4 regions of the Mesorhizobium sp. 1B3 genome follow, and region 2 is predicted to be linked to each of the others. Evidence: predicted binding sites of a transcription regulator. Region 2 holds the regulator's gene; each other region holds the start of a gene.
What was found. The regulator PhoB, encoded in region 2, activates phosphate uptake and scavenging genes when phosphate is short. The targets are predictions, from matches to a motif close to TGTCATNNANCTGTCAT.
Positions count from the first base shown of each region.

Region 1: the regulator PhoB is predicted to act here: its motif matches at 2,893-2,909, upstream of phnF (phosphonate metabolism transcriptional regulator PhnF).
Region 3: the regulator PhoB is predicted to act here: its motif matches at 3,336-3,352, upstream of ACCO56_RS17710 (PhoX family protein).
Region 4: the regulator PhoB is predicted to act here: its motif matches at 4,162-4,178, upstream of ACCO56_RS27310 (YdcH family protein).

Region 1 covers NZ_JBJHDO010000006.1:355,482-361,409, reverse strand. The annotation lists gene hrpB (ATP-dependent helicase HrpB) at 1-2,078, opposite strand, end outside; gene phnF (phosphonate metabolism transcriptional regulator PhnF) at 2,137-2,880, opposite strand; gene phnG (phosphonate C-P lyase system protein PhnG) at 2,981-3,451, shown strand; gene phnH (phosphonate C-P lyase system protein PhnH) at 3,451-4,050, shown strand; gene ACCO56_RS18985 (carbon-phosphorus lyase complex subunit PhnI) at 4,053-5,162, shown strand; gene ACCO56_RS18980 (alpha-D-ribose 1-methylphosphonate 5-phosphate C-P-lyase PhnJ) at 5,159-5,928, shown strand, end outside.
Region 2 covers NZ_JBJHDO010000024.1:28,497-34,424, forward strand. The annotation lists gene ACCO56_RS32530 (PstS family phosphate ABC transporter substrate-binding protein) at 1-75, shown strand, start outside; gene pstC (phosphate ABC transporter permease subunit PstC) at 144-1,610, shown strand; gene pstA (phosphate ABC transporter permease PstA) at 1,607-2,923, shown strand; gene pstB (phosphate ABC transporter ATP-binding protein PstB) at 2,941-3,765, shown strand; gene phoU (phosphate signaling complex protein PhoU) at 3,809-4,516, shown strand; gene phoB (phosphate regulon transcriptional regulator PhoB) at 4,596-5,285, shown strand; gene ACCO56_RS32560 (ABC transporter substrate-binding protein) at 5,426-5,928, shown strand, end outside.
Region 3 covers NZ_JBJHDO010000006.1:90,063-95,990, reverse strand. The annotation lists gene ACCO56_RS17725 (ABC transporter permease) at 1-254, opposite strand, end outside; gene ACCO56_RS17720 (ABC transporter permease) at 251-1,231, opposite strand; gene ACCO56_RS17715 (ABC transporter substrate-binding protein) at 1,293-2,918, opposite strand; gene ACCO56_RS17710 (PhoX family protein) at 3,436-5,421, shown strand; gene ACCO56_RS17705 (MarC family NAAT transporter) at 5,575-5,928, opposite strand, start outside.
Region 4 covers NZ_JBJHDO010000013.1:75,212-81,139, reverse strand. The annotation lists gene ACCO56_RS27335 (heparinase II/III family protein) at 1-30, shown strand, start outside; gene ACCO56_RS27330 (DUF1013 domain-containing protein) at 293-982, opposite strand; gene ACCO56_RS27325 (NAD(P)H-quinone oxidoreductase) at 1,155-2,165, opposite strand; gene ACCO56_RS27320 (DUF1192 domain-containing protein) at 2,264-2,461, shown strand; gene ACCO56_RS27315 (MFS transporter) at 2,552-3,808, shown strand; gene ACCO56_RS27310 (YdcH family protein) at 3,914-4,093, opposite strand; gene ACCO56_RS27305 (YdcH family protein) at 4,329-4,532, shown strand; gene purE (5-(carboxyamino)imidazole ribonucleotide mutase) at 4,637-5,134, shown strand; gene ACCO56_RS27295 (5-(carboxyamino)imidazole ribonucleotide synthase) at 5,131-5,928, shown strand, end outside.

The DNA of each region.
Region 1 (5,928 bases), on a different contig from region 2:
CCGGGATCGATGCGTGCGAAGGAGGCCTCGCCCGACAGGAAAGGCAGCACCCATTCGTCGAGACGCGAGAGCAGCGCTTCGTCGGACATATCCGGCCAGGGGGAGCCGAGCCCGCTATGCAGCCATCGAAGGCGCTGGCGAAGCGTCTGGGCTTCCTTGCTCCAGGGCAGGAGCGACAGGCCGTGGGAACGAAGCGCGTCCAGCATCGCTAGGTCGGCCTCCGCGCCCGATGGTGCTGGCAACATGCGTTCGGAAAGCAGGATAGCGCCGAGCCGGACCGTTTCGCGCACGCGTACGGCGCGGCGTTCCGGATCGAAGGCGCTTTCGGTCTTGCGCTCGATATGGCCGGCGAGCACCGTTCGGATATCGGTTTCCGAGACCGGGGCCGCAGCAGCGATGCGGGCGTTCTGCGCCTTGCCCTGGAGATCCGCGACCACGAGGAATCTTTCTCCTGCCAGAGGGTCGGTCGCCTCGACCGCGCCGCCGCGCCCATTGGTGAGCACGAACCGGCCGCGCTCGCCGCGCGCCATGGCGACGCGATCGGGCCACGCCAGGAGAAGCAGCGCGCCGGCCGACCCGGGCTCTCCCCGCCCACCTCCCGCCTGGCGGGCCAGCCGCTCGGCCAATTGCCGGGCCGCTATCGCACGAGGAGACTTTTCCGTCCGGAAACGTTCCAGACGACGCTCGAGGTCGGCGCTATCGCCGCCGAGCCCCCGCTCCGTCAGGAGCACGGCGAGCAGGGCGGCGTCGAGCGCCTGACCGGCATGCGCGGCCTCCGCCACCATATGCGAAAGCCGCACCGGCAGCGCCAGCTTGCGCATGTCCTCTCCGCTCTGCGTCAGCCTGCCGTTCGCGTCGATCGCCCCGAGCTCCGACAGCAGGCCGCGGGCTTCCGCCAGCGCCGGCGCGGGCGGGCGATCCAGGAAGGCGAGGCTCGTCGGATCGGCGACGCCGAAGGCGGCGCAGTCGAGCACCAGCCCTGAAAGGTCGGCTTCGAGAATTTCCGGCGGCGTGAAAGGCGGGAACGCGGCCGTCTGCTCGGCGCGCCAGAGCCGGATCGCGACGCCTGGTTGGGTACGGCCGGCGCGGCCGGCTCTTTGCGCGGCGGATGCTTGACTGACCCGCACCGTCTCGAGCCGGGTCAGGCCGGTGGCGGGTTCGTATTTCGGCAGCCGCGACAGGCCGGAATCGACAACAACGCGAACCCCGTCGATGGTGATCGACGTCTCCGCGATGGCCGTGGCAAGCACTACCTTGCGCCGGCCGGCCGGCGCAGGGCGGATGGCGGCATCCTGCGCCTTGCCGTCCATCTGGCCGAAGAGCGGCGCGATGTCGACATTCTCCGGCACCCTGCCTTCCAGCCTCTCCGCCGTTCGTTGGATTTCGCGCTGTCCGGGCAGGAAGGCGAGCACGCTCCCGGGCTCGTTCGCCAGCGCGGCGCGGATCGCTTTCGCCATTGCGTCCTCGAGGGGCATGCCGGCCGGACGCTCCTCGTGGCGGATGTCGACGGGGAAGCTGCGTCCCTCGCTTTCGATCACCGGCGCGTCGTCGAGCAGCTGGGCGACGCGTGCGCCATCGAGGGTTGCCGACATGACGAGCAGGCGAAGATCGGGACGCAGGGCGCCTTGCACGTCCAGCGCCAGCGCCAGGCCGAAATCGCCGTCGAGCGAGCGCTCGTGGAATTCGTCGAAGATTACAGCCGAGATCCCGGAAAGCTCGGGATCGTCGAGGATCATGCGCGCGAGCACGCCCTCGGTGACGACGATGATGCGAGTGGCACTAGAGATCCGGTTCTCCATCCGCATGGCGTAACCCACCCTTCCGCCTGGCTCCTCGCCCAGCAGGGCAGCCATGCGCCGCGCGGCGGCGCGGGCGGCGAGGCGACGCGGCTCAAGCAGCAGGATCCTGCCGTCGCCTCGCCAGGCCGCGTCGAGCAGTGCCAGCGGCACCAGCGTGGTCTTGCCGGCGCCGGGCGGCGCGACGAGCACGGCGTTCGGCCCGTCGTCCAGCGCGTTCCGCAACGCCGGCAGGACGGCCGTGACGGGAAGCTGGGGCAGATCTGTCACTCTTTCTTCCATCTTCGCGCGGGAAAAGCCGTGGCGGAGATATCAGCGCCGGCGGGAGCGTGGCAACCGACTAAGGCTCGCTCTGCACCGTGAGCTCCACGCGATCCGCGGCGAAGCGCGTCTCGGCGAACTGGATCGGAAGATTTTCCGGATCGACATTGATGGCCACCGTGACGAGCACGATCGCGCCCGGAGAAAGCTGGAGATCGGCAAGGTCGGAGGTATCGGCGTGGCGCGCCGAGACCAGAGTGGACTTTCGGAAATAGTCGTCGACACCGAAGGCCTTGAAGGCGGCCGTGATCGATCCCGTGCGCGCAAAGACCTTTTCGAAGCCGGGGAAACGGACGGAATCGATCCAGCTCGTGGCGCGCGAGACCGGCCGCCCGTCGGCCTCGCTGAGGATCTCCAGCCGCAGGACGGGCGCATCCTGGGGGAGGCCGAGCGCTTCGGCCGTCCGCGCATCCGCCGGTTCCATGGCATGCGCCAGCAGCGCCCCGCGCCTGTCGCGGGCCTGGCCCATCAGGCCGGTGGAGAACCGTGTGCGCGCCGAAATCGGATAGCTCAGCCGGCGGCGCTTTTCGATGAAGGTGCCGCGGCCCTGTTCGGCGCGCAGCACGCCCTCCTGGACCAGAGCGGCGATGGCGCTGCGCACCGTGTGGCGGTTCACCTTGAACCGCTCGGAAAGAACGAGCTCGGGCGGCAGCCGGCCGTCCTCGCCCAGTGTTCCGGCGGCTATGCCCTGCCGGATCCTGTCGGCGATCTGCCGCCACAGCGCCACTCCGCTTCGTCGCTCCACCGTGGTGGGCTCCATCATCTTTCTCCCTCCTGTCACAAACACGTCATGGACACAGGTTAGAAGCCAGGTATAATTTGTTCAGTTGTATAGAACAATAGACAAATCGAGCGAGGCGCGAATGAAGGTGGATAGACGACAGGAAAAAGAGGCCGAAGCGGCCCGCAAGTCCGCCATGGCCGTGATGTCGCAGGCGCCGGCCGACGCGCTGAAGCGGGCCTGGATCGAAGCCGGCTTCGAGGTCGAGGCGCATGCGGTGCGCGGGCCGGAGATCGGCTTGGTGACCGTGCGGGGCCGCATCGGCGGTGGCGGGGCTCCCTTCAATTTCGGCGAGGCGACAGTGACGCGCGCCACGGTCCGGCTCTCCACCGGCGAGATCGGTCACGCCTATGCGCTCGGCCGCGACAAGGAGAAGGCGCGGCTTTCGGCGATTGCCGACGCGTTGTGGCAGGACCCGGCGAGGCGCGGCGATGTCGAAGCGAAGCTGCTTGATCCGCTTCGAGCGGTGCTCGGCGAGGCCGACCGGCTACGGCGAGCCGAAACGGCTGCCACGAAGGTCGATTTCTTCACCATGGTGCGCGGAGAGGATTGATGGAAGCTCAAACGATCGAAGGCGGTTTCGGCAATCCGGTATTCGATGCGCAGATCGTGTTCCGCGCCGTGATGGATGCCATGGCCCGACCGGGTTCTGTAAGGCCGATGCCCGTCCTCGCGAGGCCGCCGGCGCCCCTGTGCCCGAGCACGGCGGCGGTGGCGCTGGCCCTGTGCGACCACGATACGCCGCTGTGGCTCGATACGTTCCCCCAGGCCTCCCCGGCGGTGAAGTCATGGCTCGGCTTCCATACCGGCGCGCCGATGGCCCGCACGCCCGACGAGGCGCTTTTCGCGGTTGTCGCCGCGCCCGGCGAGCTGATCTCGCTCGATAATTTCGCGCAGGGCACCCAGGAATATCCGGACCGCTCGGCCACGCTCATCCTGCAGGTGGAGACCCTTTCCGCCGGGTCTCGACTCCTGCTCGAGGGGCCGGGCATCGAAAAGGCGGCCAGCCTCTCGCCATCGCCGCTGCCGCGCCACTTCGTCGAGCAGTGGAAGCAGAACAACCAGCGTTTCCCGCGCGGTGTCGACGTGATCCTCGCCGCTCCCGAAGGCGTGGCTTGTTTGCCGCGCACCACCCGTATCCAGGAGGCCTGACGATGTATGTCGCCGTCAAGGGTGGCGAGGCAGCCATCCGCAATGCCCACAGATTGCTTGCCGATCGCCGGCGCGGCGATCGTTCCGTGCCGGCACTGCGCCTCGACCAGGTGGTGGAACAGCTTGGGCTCGGCGTCGATCGCGTGATGAGCGAGGGGTCTCTCTACGACAAGGAACTCGCCGCGCTGGCCATCGTCCAGGCACGGGGCGACCTGATCGAGGCGATCTTCCTCGTTCGCGCCTATCGGACGACCTTGCCGCGCTTCGGATACACGAAGCCGATCGACACCGCCGCGATGCTGGTGGAACGCAGGGTTTCAGCCACCTACAAGGACCTTCCCGGCGGGCAATTGCTCGGCCCGACCTTCGACTACACGCATCGCCTTCTCGATCCCGATCTGGCCGCCGGTGCGCCGGTCGATGCGTCCGAGCAGCGTGATGAAGCGGCGGCCGAGCGCATGCCGCGTGTCTCGGAAATCCTCGCCCATGAGGGGCTGATCGAGACCGACGTCGAATTGCCGGACGATCATGAGACCGGCGACATCACGCGCCAGCCGCTGGAATTCCCGATGGAACGCGACATCCGCCTCCAGGCGCTGTCGCGTGGCGACGAAGGGTTTCTGCTGGCGCTCGGTTATTCCACGCAGCGCGGCTACGGCCGCAACCATCCCTTCGTCGGGGAAGTCCGCATCGGCGAAGTCGAGTTGGAGCTGGAAGTTCCCGAACTGCCGTTTCCCGTCACCCTCGGTCGCATCCGGGTGACGGAATGCCAGATGGTGAACCAGTTCAAGGGTTCGGCCAAGGCGCCGCCGCAATTCACCCGCGGGTACGGGCTGGTGTTCGGCCAGTCCGAACGCAAGGCGATGGCCATGTCGCTCTGCGACCGTGCGCTGCGCGCCCGCGAGTTCGGCGAGGACGTGGTTGCCGCCGCGCAGGACGAGGAATTCGTCATCTCGCATTCCGACAATGTGCAGGCGACGGGTTTCGTCGAACATCTGAAGCTGCCGCATTACGTCGACTTCCAGGCCGAACTCGATCTCGTGCGCCGCATGCGCGCCGAGCATGACGGCCGCAACGATGCCGAGACCGAAAGCCGGGAGGCCGCGGAATGAACGCCCACGCCAGCGAAATCGCTTCCTACAACTTCGCCTATCTCGACGAGCAGACGAAGCGCATGATCCGCCGGGCGATCCTGAAGGGCATCGCCATTCCCGGCTATCAGGTTCCCTTCGCCTCCCGCGAAATGCCGATGCCTTATGGCTGGGGCACGGGCGGCGTGCAGGTGACGGCATCGATTATCGGGCCGGACGACGTGCTCAAGGTCATCGACCAGGGCGCCGACGACACCACCAACGCCGTGTCGATCCGCGCTTTCTTCCAGAAGGTGGCCGAGGTCGCTGTGACGACCGAGACCGCCAAGGCGACGATCATCCAGACCCGCCACCGCATCCCGGAACATCCGCTCGCCGAGGGTCAGACGCTCGTCTACCAGGTGCCGATCCCCGAGCCGCTACGCTTTCTCGAGCCGCGCGAGACCGAGACGCGCAAGATGCATGCGCTCGAGGAATACGGCCTCATGCATGTGAAACTCTACGAGGACATTGCCAGGCACGGCCACATCGCCACCACCTACGCCTATCCGGTGAAGGTCGAGGGCCGCTACGTGATGGATCCTTCGCCGACGCCCAAATTCGACAATCCGAAGATGCACATGTCGCCCGCGCTCCAGCTGTTCGGCGCGGGTCGCGAGAAACGCATCTACGCCATCCCGCCCTTCACCAGCGTGGTGAGCCTCGATTTCGAGGACCATCCGTTCGAGATCCAGACCTTCGAGGAACCCTGCGCCTTGTGCGGCGCCAGGAAGGTTTATCTCGACGA
Region 2 (5,928 bases):
TATGGCCTGGTCGCCGCTCCGGACGCCGAGCGTCAGGAACAGCGCGACGCCTTCACCGCCGGAAAGACCATGTAAGTTTGGCCTGCGGCGCGGACATCATGTCCGCGCCGCATTTTCCTTTCCGATCCTTTCAGGGGTAATGGATGCCGCTGATCTACGCCTTTGCCATCGTCGCCCTCATCGGCATCGTCGCCTTCGTCGTCGGACGGCAGCGCGCCGTGTCCCAGGCCGGTTCCGGCGTGAAGCAGCATTCGCGCATCCACTATCACGGCTGGTGGGCATTCCTGCTCGCCACCGTGCCCGCCGTCATTTTCCTGGTGCTGTGGAGCATCGGCTCGTCGGTCTATATGCGGACCCATGTCGAGGGCCTGCTGCCCGAGCACACCGCCGAGAGCCCCATCGCCAACCAGTCTCTCGAGCTCGGCATGGTCAGGAGCCTCGCCAATGGCCTGCGAAGGCTCGACGGCGAGACGCTTTCCAAGCTGCCGAGCACCTTCGGCGAGCTGCAGCCGCTGCTTTCGGCCAAAGGCATTGCGCTCGCTCCCGACACCCAGGACTACATGATCCCGATCGCCGTCGAGGCGAACCGCACGAGCGACCGGCTCAGCCTGATCGGCGCTGGCCTCGGCTTCCTGCTCGCCATCGCGGGCGCCGCGTTCGGCATCCGCCAGATCGAGCCGCGCGGCCGCGCCCGCAACAAGGTCGAGCGCGTCGTGCTCGGAGCGCTGCTCGGCTCCTCGATGATCGCCATCCTCACGACGGTCGGCATCGTGTTGTCGATGCTGTTCGAGACGCTGCATTTCTTCAGCCGCGTGTCCGTGACGAACTTCTTTTTCGGCACCGTCTGGGATCCGCGCTTCGCAGCCGCCGGCGCCGGCAATACCGAAGGCCAGTTCGGCCTGATCCCGCTGCTCGCCGGCACGCTCTACATCGCGCTGGTGGCGCTATTGGTGGCCGTGCCGATCGGGCTGATGTCGGCCGTCTACATGTCGGAATACGCTTCGCGCCGCGTCCGCTCCGTGGTCAAGCCGGCTCTCGAACTGCTCGCCGGCATCCCGACGATCGTCTACGGTATCTTCGCGCTGGTGACGCTTGGGCCCTTCCTGCGCGACCTGAGCGCGGCGCTGACCGGCGGCTCGCCCTTCATCCAGGCCCAGAGCATCTTCACCGCCGGCTTCGTCATGGGCATCATGCTGATCCCGGTGGTCTCTTCGCTTTCCGACGACATCATCACGGCCGTGCCGCGCGCCATGCGCGATGGCTCGCTCGGCCTCGGCGCGACCCAGTCGGAGACGATCAAGCGTGTCATCCTGCCGGCGGCGCTGCCGGGCATCGTCGGCGCGGTGCTGCTGACCGCCTCGCGCGCTATCGGTGAGACCATGATCGTGGTGCTCGCCGCGGGCGTTGCCGCCAATCTCACGCTCAATCCTTTCGAGGCGATGACCACCATCACGGTCAAGATCGTGAACCAGTTGACGGGCGATCTCGAATTCAACAGCCCGCAGACGCTGGTCGCCTTCGCGCTGGGCATCACGCTCTTCGCGATCACGCTCGTCATGAACATCGTCGCGCTTTACATCGTGCGGAAATACCGGGAGCAGTACGAATGACCGACATACCGCTCGATACATTCGCCGGGGCGACCGCCAAGCCGCGCCGCGACATCGGCCTCAAGCGCCGCTATGCCGCGGAACGCCGCTTCCGGATCTATGGGGTGCTGGCGATCTCGGTCGGCCTCCTGTTCCTGGCGATCATGCTCTCTTCGATCGTGTCGAAAGGCTACACCGCCTTCTGGCAGACCTCGGTCAACCTGCCGATCACCTTCAGCGAGAAGACCATCGATCCACAGGGCAAGCGCGACAGTGACCCGAACGTGCTGATCAGGGCGAACTATCCGAACCTTGCCCGCGATGCGCTCGCCGCCAAGCTCGGCATCGATCCGGACGACAGGGCAGCGGTGGGCAAGCTGAAGGGCTTTCTGTCCGACGGCGTACGCACTCAGCTGCGCGACATGGTCATGGCCGATCCCTCGATCATCGGCACGACCCGAAACGTCTGGGTACTGGCCGGGGCGAACATCGACTCCGCCTTCAAGGGCCAGATCGATCTCGACGTCGCAGAAACGAACCGCAAGGTGTCTGACCAGCAGATCGCCTGGATGAACCAGCTCAAGGCCGAAGGCAGCATAACCGGACGCTTCAACACCGGCCTTTTCACCTATGGCGCGTCGAGCCGGCCGGAAACCTCGGGCATGGGCGTCGCCATCATCGGCTCCTTCTACATGATGGTGATCGTGCTCTTGCTGGCCTTGCCCATCGGTGTCGCGGCCTCCATCTATCTTGAGGAATTCGCCAAGAAGAGCCGGCTCACCGATATCATCGAGGTCAATATCAACAATCTGGCAGCGGTGCCGTCTATCGTCTTCGGCCTGCTCGGCCTCGCCGTCTTCATCAACTTCCTCGGCCTGCCGCGGTCGGCCGCGCTGGTCGGCGGCATGGTGCTGACGCTGATGACGCTGCCCACCATCATCATCGCGACGCGCGCCGCGCTCGCCGCCGTGCCGCCGTCGATCCGCTCGGCCGCGCTCGGCCTGGGCGCTTCGAAGACGCAGATGGTCTTCCACCATGTCCTGCCGCTCGCCGCACCGGGCATATTGACCGGCACGATCATCGGGCTCGCCCGCGCCCTCGGCGAGACCGCGCCTCTGCTCCTTATCGGCATGGTCGCTTTCGTGGCCGATTATCCCTCCACGCCGCTCGACCCGGCGACGGCGCTGCCGGTGCAGATCTACATGTGGGCCAACGAAGCCGAGCGCGCTTTCGTGGAGCGCATGTCGGGAGCCATCATCATCCTTCTCATCTTCCTGATGGCGATGAACATCACGGCGATCGTGCTGCGGCGCCGCTTCGAACGGCGCTGGTAAAAAGGAGCCATGTCCCCATGAATGTGATGACGGAAAACAAGCTCGAAGAAGCAGTGAGGAACAAGATGGCCGGGACGCCGAACGAAGCGATCAAGATCCGCGGCGACAAGGTCACGGTCCATTACGGCGACAAGCAGGCCCTGTTCGACGTCGATCTCGACGTGCGCGAGAACCAGGTGACGGCTCTCATCGGGCCCTCCGGTTGCGGCAAGTCGACCTTCCTGCGCTGCCTGAACCGCATGAACGATACGATCGACAGCGCCAAGGTGGGCGGCACGATCACGCTCGACGGCGAGGACATCTACGACCCGAAGATCGACGTGGTCGAGTTGCGCGCCCGGGTGGGCATGGTGTTCCAGAAGCCCAACCCTTTCCCGAAGTCGATCTACGAGAATGTCGCTTACGGCCCGCGTATCCATGGGCTCGCCAAGAACAAGGCCGAACTCGACGAGATCGTGGAGCGCAGCCTGCAGCGGGCAGCGATCTGGAACGAGGTGAAGGATCGCCTCGCCGAGCCGGGCACAGGCCTTTCCGGCGGCCAGCAGCAGCGGCTCTGCATCGCCCGCGCCATCGCGGTCTCGCCCGAGGTGATCCTGATGGACGAGCCGTGCTCGGCACTCGATCCGATCGCCACGGCCAAGGTGGAGGAATTGATCGACGAACTGCGCGAGAACTACACGATCGTCATCGTCACCCACTCCATGCAGCAGGCGGCGCGCGTCTCGCAGCGCACGGCCATGTTCCATCTCGGCTATCTCGTCGAGGAGGGGGCGACCGACAAGATGTTCACCAACCCCGACGACAAGCGCACCCAGGACTACATCACCGGCCGCTTCGGCTGAGCCGGCGACGGGTTGCGGCGGACACACTTACGAGGACGTAAACATGGCCCAACATACGGTCAGGTCATTCGACGAGGAACTCGGCCACATCGACCGGCTGATCCGCGACATGGGCGATCTCGGCGGCGCGATGGTGAAAGGTTCGATCAAGGCACTGCTCGCTTCCGACACCGCGCTCGCCCAGCGCGTCATTTCCGACGATGCGGTGATGGACGCCAAGCAGCGCGAGCTCGACGAGCGTGCCATCACCATCATCGCCAAGCGCCAGCCCATGGCGCAGGATCTGAGGGCCGTGGTCGGCGCCATCCGCATGGCTGCCGATCTCGAACGGGTCGGCGATCTCGCCAAGAACATCGCCAAGCGGGTCGGTGCGGTCGGCCAGAGCGTCATGCCGCGCGGGCTGTCGCATTCCATCGAGGCGATGTCGGCGCTGGTGCTCGTCCAGGTCAACGCCGTGGTCGAGCACTATGTGGCGCGCGACACGCAGGCGCTGGTGAAGCTGCGCGCCGACGACGAGAAGATCGACATCCAGTACACGGCCATTTTCCGCGAACTCCTCACCTACATGATGGAGGATCCGCGCAACATCACGGCCTGCACGCATCTGCTCTTCTGCGCGAAGAATCTGGAGCGGATCGGCGATCACGTCACCAATATCGCCGAGAACGCCTATTATGTGATGACGGGTGAGCAATTGCCGGTGCAGCGCCCCAAGCTCGACGAGACATCGCAGATCGCGCTCGCCGAATAATCCCTTCCAAGCAGGTTTCTGTCGGAAAAACGTCGGCCACTTTTTCGAAACCTGCTTAGCCCACGGAGGCCAAGGACGGATGATTGCACCCAAGATCATGGTCGTCGAGGACGAGGAGCCGCTTTGCGTTCTCCTGCGCTACAATCTCGAAGCCGAGGGTTATCAGGTGGAGGTCGTCACGCGCGGCGACGAAGCCGAGCTTCGCCTTCAGGAAAACGTGCCCGACCTCCTGGTACTCGATTGGATGGTGCCGGCCGTCTCCGGCATCGAGCTCTGCCGTCGGCTCAGGATGCGGCCGGAGACCGAGCGGCTGCCGATCATCATGCTGACGGCGCGCGGCGAGGAAAGCGACCGCGTGCGCGGCCTCTCCACCGGCGCCGACGACTATCTGGTCAAGCCCTTCTCGACGCCTGAATTCATCGCGCGGGTGCGGGCGCTGCTGCGCCGGGCCAAGCCCGAAGTGCTGTCGACCGTGCTCAAGGTGGGCGACATCGTGCTCGACCGCGAGTCGCACCGCGTCTACCGCAAGAAAAGCGAGATCAAGCTCGGCCCGACCGAGTTCCGGCTGCTGGAATTCATGATGCAGCATCCCGGCCGCGTCTTCTCGCGCAGCCAGCTTCTCGACAATGTCTGGGGCGAGACGATCTACATCGACGAGCGCACCGTGGACGTCCATGTCGGGCGGTTGCGCAAGGCAGTGAACACGCCGCGCGCGCCCGACGTCATCCGCACCATCCGCGGCGCCGGCTACGCCATCAACGAGGCGTAGACGATCCTTCTTGTCCGGCGCTCGAAAACCCCTCATCCGACCTCGCTTCGCGAGGCTCGTTGACTCCCGAATAATACTTATACAATATAACAATTGGCGCGGGGGCGGCTGCCGCCATCCGCTCAATCGGGAGGACTGGCATGAAAAGATTCATTCGCGCGGCGGCTGCCGCCACCTTCTTGCTTCCCTTGCTGGCCGGGGCGGCCAGCGCCGACGTCACGATCGGCGTCACCGTCTCGTCGACCGGACCGGGAGCGGCGCTCGGCATTCCGCTCAAGAACTCCGTCGAGCTGTGGCCCAGTGAAATCGACGGCGAAAAACTCAACGTCATCGTGCTCGATGACGCGGGTGACCCGTCGGTCGCGACCACCAATGCAAGGCGCTTCGCCAATGACGACAAGGTCGACGTCATCATCGGCTCGGCGCTCACTCCGGCATCCATCGCTGTCTCCAGCGTGGCGACCGAAACCGGCACGCCGCACCTCGCCTGCTCGCCGGTGCCGCCCAATGTCGCCGGCGCCAAATGGACGTTCGTGTTGCCGCAGGCCGCCGATCTCATCGCCCGCACCCTCTTCGCCAGGATGCAGAAGGATGGGGTGAAGAATGTCGGCTATATCGGCTTCTCCGATTCCTACGGTGATCT
Region 3 (5,928 bases), on a different contig from region 2:
AGCAGGAAACCGGGCTGGCCGTCGGCGGACCAGGCCGGCGGGTAGAAACTGTCCATCACCGACAATGAGGCGGGGTCGAACGGATTCTGGGGTGCGATCAGCGGCGCGAAGATCGCGGCGAGCACGAGCAGCAGGCTGACCAGGGCCGAAGCGACGACCAGGGGAGAGCGTCGGAAGGAGTAGAACATGTCGCTGTCGAGGACACGTCGGAAGGCTCCCGATTGCCGTTCGGGACGCATGATCGTCTCGCTCATGCCTTCGCCCCTCCGATGCGGATGCGCGGGTCGACCATGACATAGAGCAGGTCGACGACGAAATTGATCAGGGTGAAGAGAAAGGCGATCAGCAGCAGATACGCCGCCATGATCGGTATGTCGACATTCTGCACCGCCTGCAGGAAGAGCAGCCCCATTCCCGGCCACTGGAACACGGTTTCGGTGATGATCGAAAACGCGATGATCGAGCCGAGTTGCAGACCGGTGATCGTGATCACGGGCACGAGCGTGTTCTTCAGCGCGTGCCCGAAATTGATGGCCCGGCTGGAGAGACCGCGCGCGCGGGCGAACTTGATGTAGTCCGTGCGCAACACTTCCAGCATCTCGCTGCGCACCAGGCGCATGATGAGCGTCATCTGGAAGAGGCCGAGCGTGACGGCGGGCAGGATGAGCGAGACGAGGCCGGAGCGCGTGAGCAGGCCAGTGGTCCAGAAACCGCCGAGCGAGACGGTCTCCCCGCGCCCGAACGAAGGCAGCCAGCCGAGATTGACCGAGAAGACCAGGATGAACAGGATGCCGACGAGGAACGTCGGAAGCGACACACCGACAAGGCTGATTGCCATGAAAGCCCGCGACAGCATGCTGTTCGGGTAGAGGCCGGTATAGACGCCCATGGGCAACCCGACCAGCAGAGCGAATGCGGCAGAAACCAGGGAGAGCTCCAGCGTTGCCGGAAGGCGCGAAGCGATCAATCCCGCCACCGGCTGCTTGATCTGATAGGAGATGCCGAAATCGAAACGGGCGGCACTGCCGACGAAGCGCGCGAATTGGACAAGCACGGGATCGTTCAGGCCGAGTTGCTCGCGCAGCTCGGCACGTTGCTCGGGCGTGGTGTCGACGCCGACCAGCTGATTGACGGGGTCTCCGACGAAACGGAACAGCAGGAAAGAGATCAACGCGACGACCAGCATCACGCCGATCATCTGCATCAGGCGCCGTACGGCGAATGCAAGCATGCCAGCCCCTCGCGGCTTGTCCTGCCCGGGCCTCCAAGCCCGGGCAGGGAGTTCGCTAGGCTCAGTTCAGCCTTGCCCAATAGAACAGAACCTGATCGTCGGCGCGCTGCGTGATGTCGAGGTTCTTGCGCTTGCCCCAGGCCAGCGACGGCTGGTGAAGGGGGATATGCGAGGTCTCGTCGATCAGGATCTGATAAGCCTGATGGATCAGGTCGTTGCGCTTGGCGAGATCGGTCTCGACCAGGATCTGGGCGGCCAGCTCGTCGACCTTCTTGTTGCAATAGCCTCCGAGGTTGAAGGGGCCTCCCTTGCCCTTCTCGTCACGGCAGGTCGCGAGGCTGGTGAGTACGTTCCAGGAATCCAGCGAGCTGGGTGTCCAACCGAGCAGGAAGAAATCGGTGTCGTAGCCGCCCGGCGCGAGCACCTTGGCGAAGTACTGCGCCTTCGGCACCGCGTTTAGATTGACCTTCACCCCGATCTTCGCGAGCATCGAGACGACCGCCTGGCAGATGGCCTCGTCATTGACATAGCGGTCGTTCGGGCAATCCATGCCGATCGTGAAGCCGTCGGGATAGCCGGCGTCGGTCAGGAGCTTCTTCGCGGCCTCGGCGTCGTATGGCGCGCGCTTGAAGTCGCCCGACCTTTCATAGAGCTGTTCCGCTATGAGCAGGGCCGAAGGCGTGGACATGCCGCGCATGACACGCTTCTTGATCGCCTCGATATCGATCGCCTGGAAGAACGCCTTGCGGACGTTGGGGTCCCGGAACGGATTCTTGCCCTTGACGTCCGAGGTCGGCAACTCGTCGCGGATCTGGTTGAAGCCGAGATGCATGACGCGCAACTCCGGCCCAACGAGGGCGTCCGTGTTGGGATCGGATTTGACGCGCTCGACGTCCTGGACGGGAACCGGCTCGATCAGGTCCACATCCCCTGAAAGCAGCGCGGCGACACGGGTGCCGTCAGCGGCGATCGGCGTAAAGACGACGCCGGCGAGATTATGTTCCGGCTTGTCCCACCAGCCCTCGTTCACCTTGAAAATTGTCTTCACGCCGGGCTCATGGCTTTCGATGGTGAAGGGGCCGGTTCCGTTGGACCTGTAGGCCGAAGGCGAGGGGTTGGCGTCCTTAGCCGAGACCGGCTTGAGCGCACCCTCCTTCTCCGCCCATTCCTTGTCCATGATGTAGAACGTGTCCCACTCGGCAAAGAGGATGGGATTGGGCGTCTTGAGCTTCACGTCGACCGTGTGGTCGTCGACCTTGATCCATTCCGAATCGGCAGGAATGCGGGTCTTGAGGTCGGATCCGTCGGCGCGGATGCGGTCGGCCGAGAAGAGCACGTCGTCGGCGGTGAAGGCGTTGCCGTTGGCGAACTTCACATCCTTGCGCAGATGGAAGCGCCAGTGCAAGGGGTCGAGCATCTCCCAGCGCTCGGCGAGGCCGGGAATGATCTTGAGGTCCTTGTCGCGCTTCGTCAGACCTTCATAGACGTTGCCGAGCATACCGAGCGTGAAGGTCTCGTTGAGAGTATAGGGATCGAGCGCGTTCAGCGTGCCCTGGAAGGCGAAACGCAGCGTCTTTCCCTCCTGCGCGGATGCCGTCGCGGTTGCGGCTCCCATGAGCGTTGCGACGGCGATGGCGACATGCCCTGCTCGTCGGGTCGCCTGATAAGCGGCCGATCGTAAGTTCATTCCCAGGTCCTCCCACCTTTGAGTTGAATATTAACAGGTTGCATAATTCGCGCCTGCAGGGAACCAGGAATTCCTCCCTGCATCAGCCCGTACGAACCGGTGGCGCGCTACTGGAATCTGTTGCAACCCTCCTTCTGCCGAAAGCGCCGGAACCGTTCCCCTTTTTGCGTCCCGCCGTGAGCTATTCTACATTGCGCCAGTCGCGCCAGGATTGAAATAGACTTGTTGAAGTTTAAAGCATCTGTTTGTGCGGCAAATCCTGAACTTTCAGGAAATAGCGTTTCGGATCATAGGGTTGGCCTTTGCCAGGCAAGGCGTGGAAAACTGCAATCGGAAGCACAATGCTCAGGCCGGCGGGCAGCCGGTACGCCCGGTAGCCAGCTAAGGCAGGCCGGAAGGCGCGCGCCATCGAAAGAACGTCATCAAACTGTTATTCTGGCTGGCTATGCCCGCTTCGAACGCCATCAGGCGCGTCCACCCAGGCACTTCCGTCTAGATGTTCGAAGGTCGAGGCACAATGAACCAGCATCCGAACGAATTCCGCACCAGCCTCCTGGAGGAAAATGACGGGCCGGGTCATAACCCCTCGTCCAATCCGACCATGGGCGAGATCATCGCGACTCGCTTCTCGCGGCGCGCGCTGCTGAAGGGTTCTCTTGCGGTTTCCGCTATCGCTGCCACCGTGTCGCCGATTGCGCTCATCACTGCCGACAACGCCCGGGCGGGAGCGGCGGCTTCCGCTTTCGATTTCAACGAGGTCGAGGCCGGCATCGACGAAAATCACCACGTCGCCGAAGGTTATGATGCCGACGTGCTTCTGCGCTGGGGCGACCCGCTGTTTCCGGACTCGCCGGAATTCGACCCGAAGAACCAGACCGCCGAAGCCCAGGCCAGGCAGTTCGGCTATAACAACGACTATGTCGGCTTCATTCCGATCGACGGTTCACCGAGCCACGGCCTTCTGGTCGTCAACCATGAATACACCAATGAGCACCTGATGTTTCCCGGCATCGTCACCGTGACCGAGGGCAAGATCACGATCGCCGACGCCGATCGCAAGCGCGTCGATATCGAAATGGCGGCGCATGGCGGCACCATCGTGGAGATCAGGAAGGCAGACGGCAAGTGGCAGGTGGTCCGAGACGGCAAGCTCAATCGCCGCATAACCGCCGCCACCGAGATGGAGCTGTCCGGGCCGGTCGCCGGACATGATCGCGTCAAGACCAATGCCGATCCTGCCGGGACCAAGGTCATCGGCACGATCAATAACTGTGCCGGCGGCGTTACGCCCTGGGGCACCTACATCATGGCCGAGGAGAACTTCCACGGCTACTTCATGGGCGACTTGCCGGAAGGCCATGCCGAGGCCGCCAATTACAAGCGTCTCGGCATTCCAGAAGGCGTCTATGCCTGGGGCAAGTTCTACGATCGCTACGACCTTTCCAAGGAGCCCAACGAACCCAACCGTTTCGGTTGGATCGTCGAGGTCGACGTGAGCGATCCGAATTCGGTGCCGAAGAAGCGCACGGCGCTCGGCCGGTTCAAGCATGAGGGCGCGGAATCGATCGTGGCCAAGGATGGCCGTGTCGTCTTCTACCTCGGTGACGACGAGCGTTTCGACTACGTCTACAAATTCGTGACCGCCGGGGCCTTCAACCCATCCGATCGCGCCGCCAATCTGGACCTGCTCGACGAAGGAACGCTCTACGTCGCCAGATTCTCGGACGACGGCAGCATCGGGTGGTTGCCGCTCGTCCAGGGCGAAGGGCCGCTGACCGCCGAGAACGGTTTTGCCAGCCAGGCCGACGTGCTGATCGAGACCCGCCGCGCCGCCGACCTCGTCGGCGCGACCAAGATGGACCGGCCGGAGGACGTCCAACCCAATGCCGTCAACGGCAAGGTCTATGTGATGCTGACCAACAACACCAAGCGCGCGGACGACCAGGTCGACGCCGCCAACCCGCGCGCGAAGAACGCCTTCGGCCATATCATCGAAATCGCCGAAGACGGCGGCGACTTCGCCGCGACCAAGGGCAAATGGGAAGTGCTGCTGAAATGCGGCGATCCCTCCGTTGCCGAGGTCGGGGCGACCTTCTCGACGGGCACGTCGCCGAATGGCTGGTTCGGTATGCCGGACAATTGCGCGGTGGATTCGGCCGGCCGGTTGTGGGTCTCGACCGACGGCAACAGCCCAAAGGCCACCGGCCGTACCGACGGTCTCTGGGCGGTCGATACTGAAGGCGAGGCGCGCGCCACATCGAAACTGTTCTACCGTGTGCCGGTGGGGGCGGAACTCTGCGGTCCGCTTTTCACGCCGGATGACGAGACCGCCTTTGTTGCCGTCCAGCATCCCGGCGACGGCGGCGAGGACTGGGAGAAGTTCGGTCGGCCGTCCTACTACGAGGATCTCTCCACCCGCTGGCCCGACTTCAAGGACGACATGCCGGTGCGGCCGGCAGTGGTCGCCATCACCAAGAAGGGCGGCGGCAAGATCGCGCTCTAAGCAGGTCCAGAAGCGCCCGCACCTTTACGACAACCTGCGACAAGGGAAAGAGCTAGGCAGGCTATGCGTAAGCGATACCCACGCAGGCCTGTTTGGCGAATTTTGCAGCCAAACGGAGATCACCTGGCGTTGGTCCATGTGAAATCGTTACAACTACATCTGTGAAAAATCGACGTAAAAATCCCTTATGCCGGAAGCCAGAAATTGTACGGCCACACAGGTAAGCAGGAAGCCCATGATTTTGGTCACGGCTTGCATTCCATGATCACCAAGGGCCTTCTCGATCCATGGCGCGGCGGAAAGCGCTAAATATGCAAATCCTACCGTAATCGCGATACCCACGATCACGACCATATGCCCTGCAATAAGATGGCTGGGCGGGATTTCAGAACCAAAGCTCATAGTAACCGCTATAGATCCTGGGCCGGCAAGACTTGGTATAGCTAATGGTGAAAACGAATAGTCAAGGTTGGCTTTCTTGATTTCCGAGGGTTCGGCATCAACTGC
Region 4 (5,928 bases), on a different contig from region 2:
ATGCGCCTGCGGGCGCTCGCGCGTGGCTAGTTTTCAGCCATGAGAGGCGGACCGACCGCGGAGGCAGATGGCCGAAGCCCCCCTCATCCGACCTCGCTTCGCGAGGCCACCTTCTCCCACAAGGCGAGAAGGGAAGACGGCCGCGACGCCGATGCCAATCGCCAGCGTTTGCAACTTTGCAGAAGCGCCGGTGCCAAGCTCCACCTTCTCCCCTTGTGGGAGAAGGTGGCCGCGCGAAGCGCGGTCGGATGAGGGGTCCTCACACGCTCCGTACTCCGCAGGAATTCCTGCCCTATTCCTCCTCGTCCTCCTGGACGCGGCCCTTGAGCGAGGAGAGCTTGGCGAAGACGGCGTTCGGATCGAGTTCCTTTTCCTCGTCCGGCTTCTCGGCTTCTGGCGACAGGCGCTCGGTGAGAGCCGCGGGCAGCAGCGTGTCGCCCACCGGCGCGGCGGGCTGCTTGCCGTGCGAGGCGCGCTGGACCTCGATATCGAGGTCGGTCTGCGAGCAGAGCCCCAGCGTCACCGGATCCATCGGCACCAGGTTGGCGGAGTTCCAGTGCCGACGCTCGCGGATCTGCTCGATGGTCGACTTGGTCGTGCCGACCAGGCGCGAGATCTGCGCGTCCTTCAGCTCCGGATGATTGCGCACCAGCCACAATATGGCGTTCGGACGGTCTTGTCGCTTCGACAGCGGCGTGTAGCGCGGGCCCTTGCGCTTGGTTTCCGGCACGCGGACCTTCGGCTCCGAGAGCTTCAGGCGATAGTTCTGGTCTTTCTCGCCCTTGGCGATCTCATCGCGGGTGAGCTGGCCGGTCATGATCGGGTCCATGCCCTTTATGCCCTGCGCCGACTCGCCGTCGGCGATCGCCTTCACCTCGAGCGGGTGCAGCGTGCAGAACTGGGCGATCTGGTCGAAGGACAGCGCGGTGTTGTCGACCAGCCAGACGGCGGTCGCCTTGGGCATCAGAAGCGTGTTGGCCATGGGTCAAATCCTCTCGTTCGCCCGCGTCCCTGGCGCGGGCGGTGGATGGAAACCACCAAAAATTGGGAAATCGCGCTTCATATAGCGGTTCGTCCGCCTCTTCGCAACGATTTCTCGACGAGGCGGAAGATCTATGGGGTGCAAAGATCTCTGCATGCGAGAACTGTCTCGTTCAGGCGACGTCCAGCACGATCTTGCCGATATGCTCGCCTTCTTCCATGCGTTCATGTGCTCGCCATGCCTCGCGGAAGGGAAAGATCATGTCCATGACCGGGGCGATGCGGCGGTCTGCCAGAAGCGGCCAGACCTGCGCCTCCAATGCCGCCGCCACCGCGCCCTTGAACTCGACCGTGCGCGGCCGAAGCGTCGAGCCCGTATGGATGAGACGCTTGACCATGAGCTTGGCGAAGTCGGCGCTCGCCACTGCCCCGGCCTGGGTCGCGATCTGCACGATGCGCCCGTCGACGGCGGCGGCGTCGTAATTGCGCGCGACATAGTCGCCGCCGACCATGTCGAGGATCAGGTCGGCGCCGCGCCCGCCCGTCGCCTCCTTGGTGACGGCCACGAAATCTTCCCGCCGGTAGTTGATGGCCCTGTCGGCGCCGAGGGAAAGACAGGCCGCGCATTTCTCGTCCGAGCCGGCGGTCGTCAGCACATAGGCGCCGAAGGCGGAGGCGAGCTGGATCGCGGTGGTGCCGATGCCGGACGAGCCGCCATGCACGAGGAAGCTCTCCCCCTTCTTCAGCGCGCCGCGCTCGAAGACGTTATGCCAGACGGTGAAGAAGGTCTCCGGCAGCGCCGCCGCTTCGGTGAAGGTGAAGCCGGCCGGCAGCGGCAGCGCGTTGCTCTCGTGGACCTTCGCATATTCGGCATAGCCCCCGCCGGGCGTCAGGGCGCAGACCGCGTCGCCGACACGCCAGCGCGAGACGCCCTCGCCGACCGCGGCGACCTCGCCGGAGACTTCGAGGCCCGGCAGGTCCGAAGCACCCGGCGGCGGCGGATAGGCGCCCTTGCGCTGCGCAACGTCCGGCCGATTCACGCCCGCAGCGCGCACCCGGATCAGGATCTCGCCCGGCGTGGGGATCGGAACGTCGCGCTTCTCCGGCTTCAGCATCCGGGGGCCGCCCGGCTCGGTGATGGCGATGGCGGTCATCCGGGTGGGAAGCTTCAACGTTTCGGTCATGATCGGCGTCTCGTCCTGTCGCCGGCAGAGCCGGCAATTGCATCATCGATCCCCGACTATGTATTCTCCCTGTTGGACAATCAAACCGGAGAAGCGAAATGGCCATCTTCGACGACGAATCTGTGAAAAAGCCTCGCGTTCACGAGATCGGCCAGGATCTTTCGCTTCTGTCAGTGGGCGAACTCAACGAGCGCATCGTCCAGTTGAAGGTCGAGATCCACCGGCTCGAGGCCGAGCTGAAGGCCAAAGGCGCGACAAAGGCGGCGGCGGAGGCGCTGTTTCGACGCGAAAGTTGAAACCTGTGGCGCTGGATCGCCGTTGAAAAGCCTGAAACGCTTTATCGTTTGACGATATTGTTCCGATCCTTCCCGCCTCCGGACCCACGCATGCTCGCTTCCTACAGACCGATCTTTTCGCTCCTGCGCGGCACGGCCTTCCTGCTTGCCGCTTCCGGCCTGCACGGGCTGCTCCTGCCGTTGCGCGGTCAGCTCGAAGGCTTCTCCACCACGGCTCTCGGCCTCATGGGAACAGCCTGGGCCGCGGGTTTCGTCACGGGATGCTTCTTCGCCCCGCGCCTCGTGCGTCGGGCCGGTCATGTGCGGGCCTTCGGCGCCTTCGCCGCGTTCGGCGCCATCATCGCGCTGCTCACCGGGCTGATCATAGAACAGACAGTATGGATCGTGCTGCGCGCCTTCACCGGTTTCACCATGGCTGGCGCCTTCATGGTCATCGAGAGCTGGCTGAACGAGCGGGCGACCAACGAAAACCGCGGCACCGTCTTCGGCCTCTATATGATGGTCACCTATGCGTCCATCATGGCCGGCCAGATGATCGTCGCGGCGGGCGACATCCGCACCGACGCCCTCTTCATGGTCACCGGCATCTTCTTCTGCTGCTCGCTGATCCCCACAGCCGTATCGAGCCAGGCGATGCCGAAACCCCTGCAGGATGTCTCACTCGATCTTGGGAAACTCTACGACAATTCGCCCGTGTCATTCGTCGGCTGCCTGCTGATCGGCGTCGCCAACGGCGCCTGGGGCACGCTCGGCGCCGTCTATGGCGCGCGCATCGGCATTTCGACGGCCGGGATCGCGCTGATGATGAGCCTTGTCGTGGTGTCCGGCGCCGTGCTGCAAATGCCGGTGGGGCGCATCTCGGACGTGACCGACCGGCGCTACGTGCTCGGCGGAGCCGCACTCGGAGCCGCGCTGATCGGCGTGCTGATCTATATCGTCGCGCCGCGCTCCGCCTTTTTCATTATCGCCATGACGGCCTGCTACGGCGCGCTCGCCTACACGCTCTATTCGGTGGCCGTCGCCCATGCCAACGACCATGCCAGCGCCGAGGAATTCGTGAAGGTGTCGGGGGGACTGCTGCTGCTCTACGGCTTCGGCACCATGATCGGCCCGGTGATCGCGGCGGCCCTCATGGACAGGCTGCATCCCGAGGGTCTGTTCCTTGCCACCGCGCTCGCGCATTTCCTGCTGGCTGGCTACGCCGCCTTGCGCGTCAACCGCCGCGCTCCTGTGCCGCTCGAGGCCCGCGAAGCCTTCCAGACGATGCCGGCCGACCGGGCGGTCACGCCGGAGGCCGTGCACCTCGACCCGCGCGCCAACCCCGAACCCGAAGAAGGAGGAGGTTGAGATTCAGCCGGTGTTGCCGCCGCACAAAGGCTTATAGGGAGAGTCGGCGGCAGGGCTGCCGCCGACTAGGCCGTGCGCCGCGCACGGCAATTGGAATGCTGGGGGTCAATGGGTCGTGGAACGCGACCTCAACTTTTCAATCTCGTCCTTGAGCGCCAACTTGCGTCGCTTGAGGCTCACGATTTCAAGGTCGTCGACCGACGGATGCGCCATCGCTTCGTCGATTTCACGCTCGATGTCACCGTGCTTGCGCTTCAGCTCATCAAGATGGGATGCAAGAGACATGATTGGTTCTCCCTTTCATGGTTTCTCGAAGCACCGCCTACGGCCCGTCCGAGGGGCCGGCCGGTCCCGTGACGGTACGGTGACACTCTGACACCAAGTCGGCTTAAAGTCGAATAGGTCGTAGTAGCATTTCCCGAAGCCTTGAAATGTGGTAAGAGCTGGCCGCCGGATTCGAGAGGCTCCGGACCCGCCGGTTGGCGCCTCGAAGTGGCGTCGGAGACTTCAGACGGTAGACATGTCGGAACAGGAACAGGCCGAGATTCGTCTCGAGTTTGCACGTTTGAAGCAGGAGCATGCGGATTTCGACGCGGCCATCAACGCCATGATCGCAACCGGCTGCGACCCGCTGCAGATTCAGCGCATGAAGAAAAAGAAGCTTGTTCTCAAGGACAAGCTCAAGATGCTGGAAGACAGGATCATCCCCGACATCATCGCCTGAATGGTGAAGGGTGAACGGAACGCATACGGCTGCGTTCCGCAGAAAGCCATTCACCATTGACCATTCACCATTCACCGCTTAATCCCGCGCGGATAATCCGGGAGATGCTGGTGAGCCGAGCCGACGTCGCGATCATCATGGGCAGTCAGTCCGACTGGGCGACCATGCGTCATGCCGCCGAAACGCTCGACGCGTTGGGCGTTTCCCACGACGCCCGCATCGTTTCGGCGCACCGCACGCCGGAACGCCTTTACGAATTCGCCAGGGGTGCCAAGGAAGCCGGTTTCAAGGTGATCATCGCCGGCGCCGGCGGTGCTGCCCATCTTCCGGGAATGGCCGCGGCGCTGACCCCGCTCCCCGTCTTCGGCGTGCCGGTTGAATCGAAGGCGCTCTCCGGCCAGGACTCCCTGCTTTCCATCGTGCAGATGCCGGCCGGCATTCCCGTCGGCACGCTCGCCATCGGCAAGGCGGGCGCCGTCAACGCCGCTCTCCTTGCCGCCGCGGTGCTTGCGCTTGGCGACCCAGCGCTCGCCGGACGCCTCGACGACTGGCGCGCGGCGCAGACCGCTAAGGTGGCCGACAGACCGTCGGACCAGGCATGACCGCCCTTCCCATCGGCTCGACCATCGGTATCGTCGGCGGCGGCCAGCTCGGTCGAATGCTGGCGATGGCCGCGGCGCGCCTGGGCTACCGCACGATCGTCCTGGAACCCGAGCCGGGCTGTCCGGCAGCCCAGGTCGCGAATCGCCAGATCGTCGGGGCCTATGACGACCCCGCTGCCCTCGCCGAGCTCGCCCGGGAAAGCGCCGTCGTCACCTATGAATTCGAGAACGTGCCTGTCGCGGCCGCCGAGAAGCTGTCGGACCTGGTCCCTGTCTTCCCGCCGGCGCGGGCGCTCGAGGTGGCCCAGGATCGGCTGGTCGAGAAAACCTTCCTGAACGATATCGGAATATCCACGGCGGAATTTCGTGCCGTGGACAGCGACGCGCAACTGGCGCAGGCGCTGGACAAATTCGGCGGCGCCGGCATCCTGAAAACCCGTCGCCTGGGCTATGACGGCAAGGGCCAGCGCGTCTTCCGTGCCGGCGAGCCAGCGGCGGGGGTGTTCCAGGCAATGGGTGGCGTGCCGCTCATCCTGGAGAGCTTCGTGCCCTTCGAACGCGAGATCTCGGTGATAGCCGCACGTGGCAGGGACGGCGCCCTTGCGGCTTACGAGCCGGCTGAGAACGTCCACCGCGAAGGTATCCTGCGCAGTTCCACCGTGCCGGCCGCCATCAAGCCCGAAACGGCGGCGGCGGCACGCGCGGCAGCCTTCGCCATCCTGTCGGCGCTCGACTATGTCGGCGTCATCGGCGTCGAATTCTTCGTGCTCGCCGATGGCGGCTTGCTCGCCAAC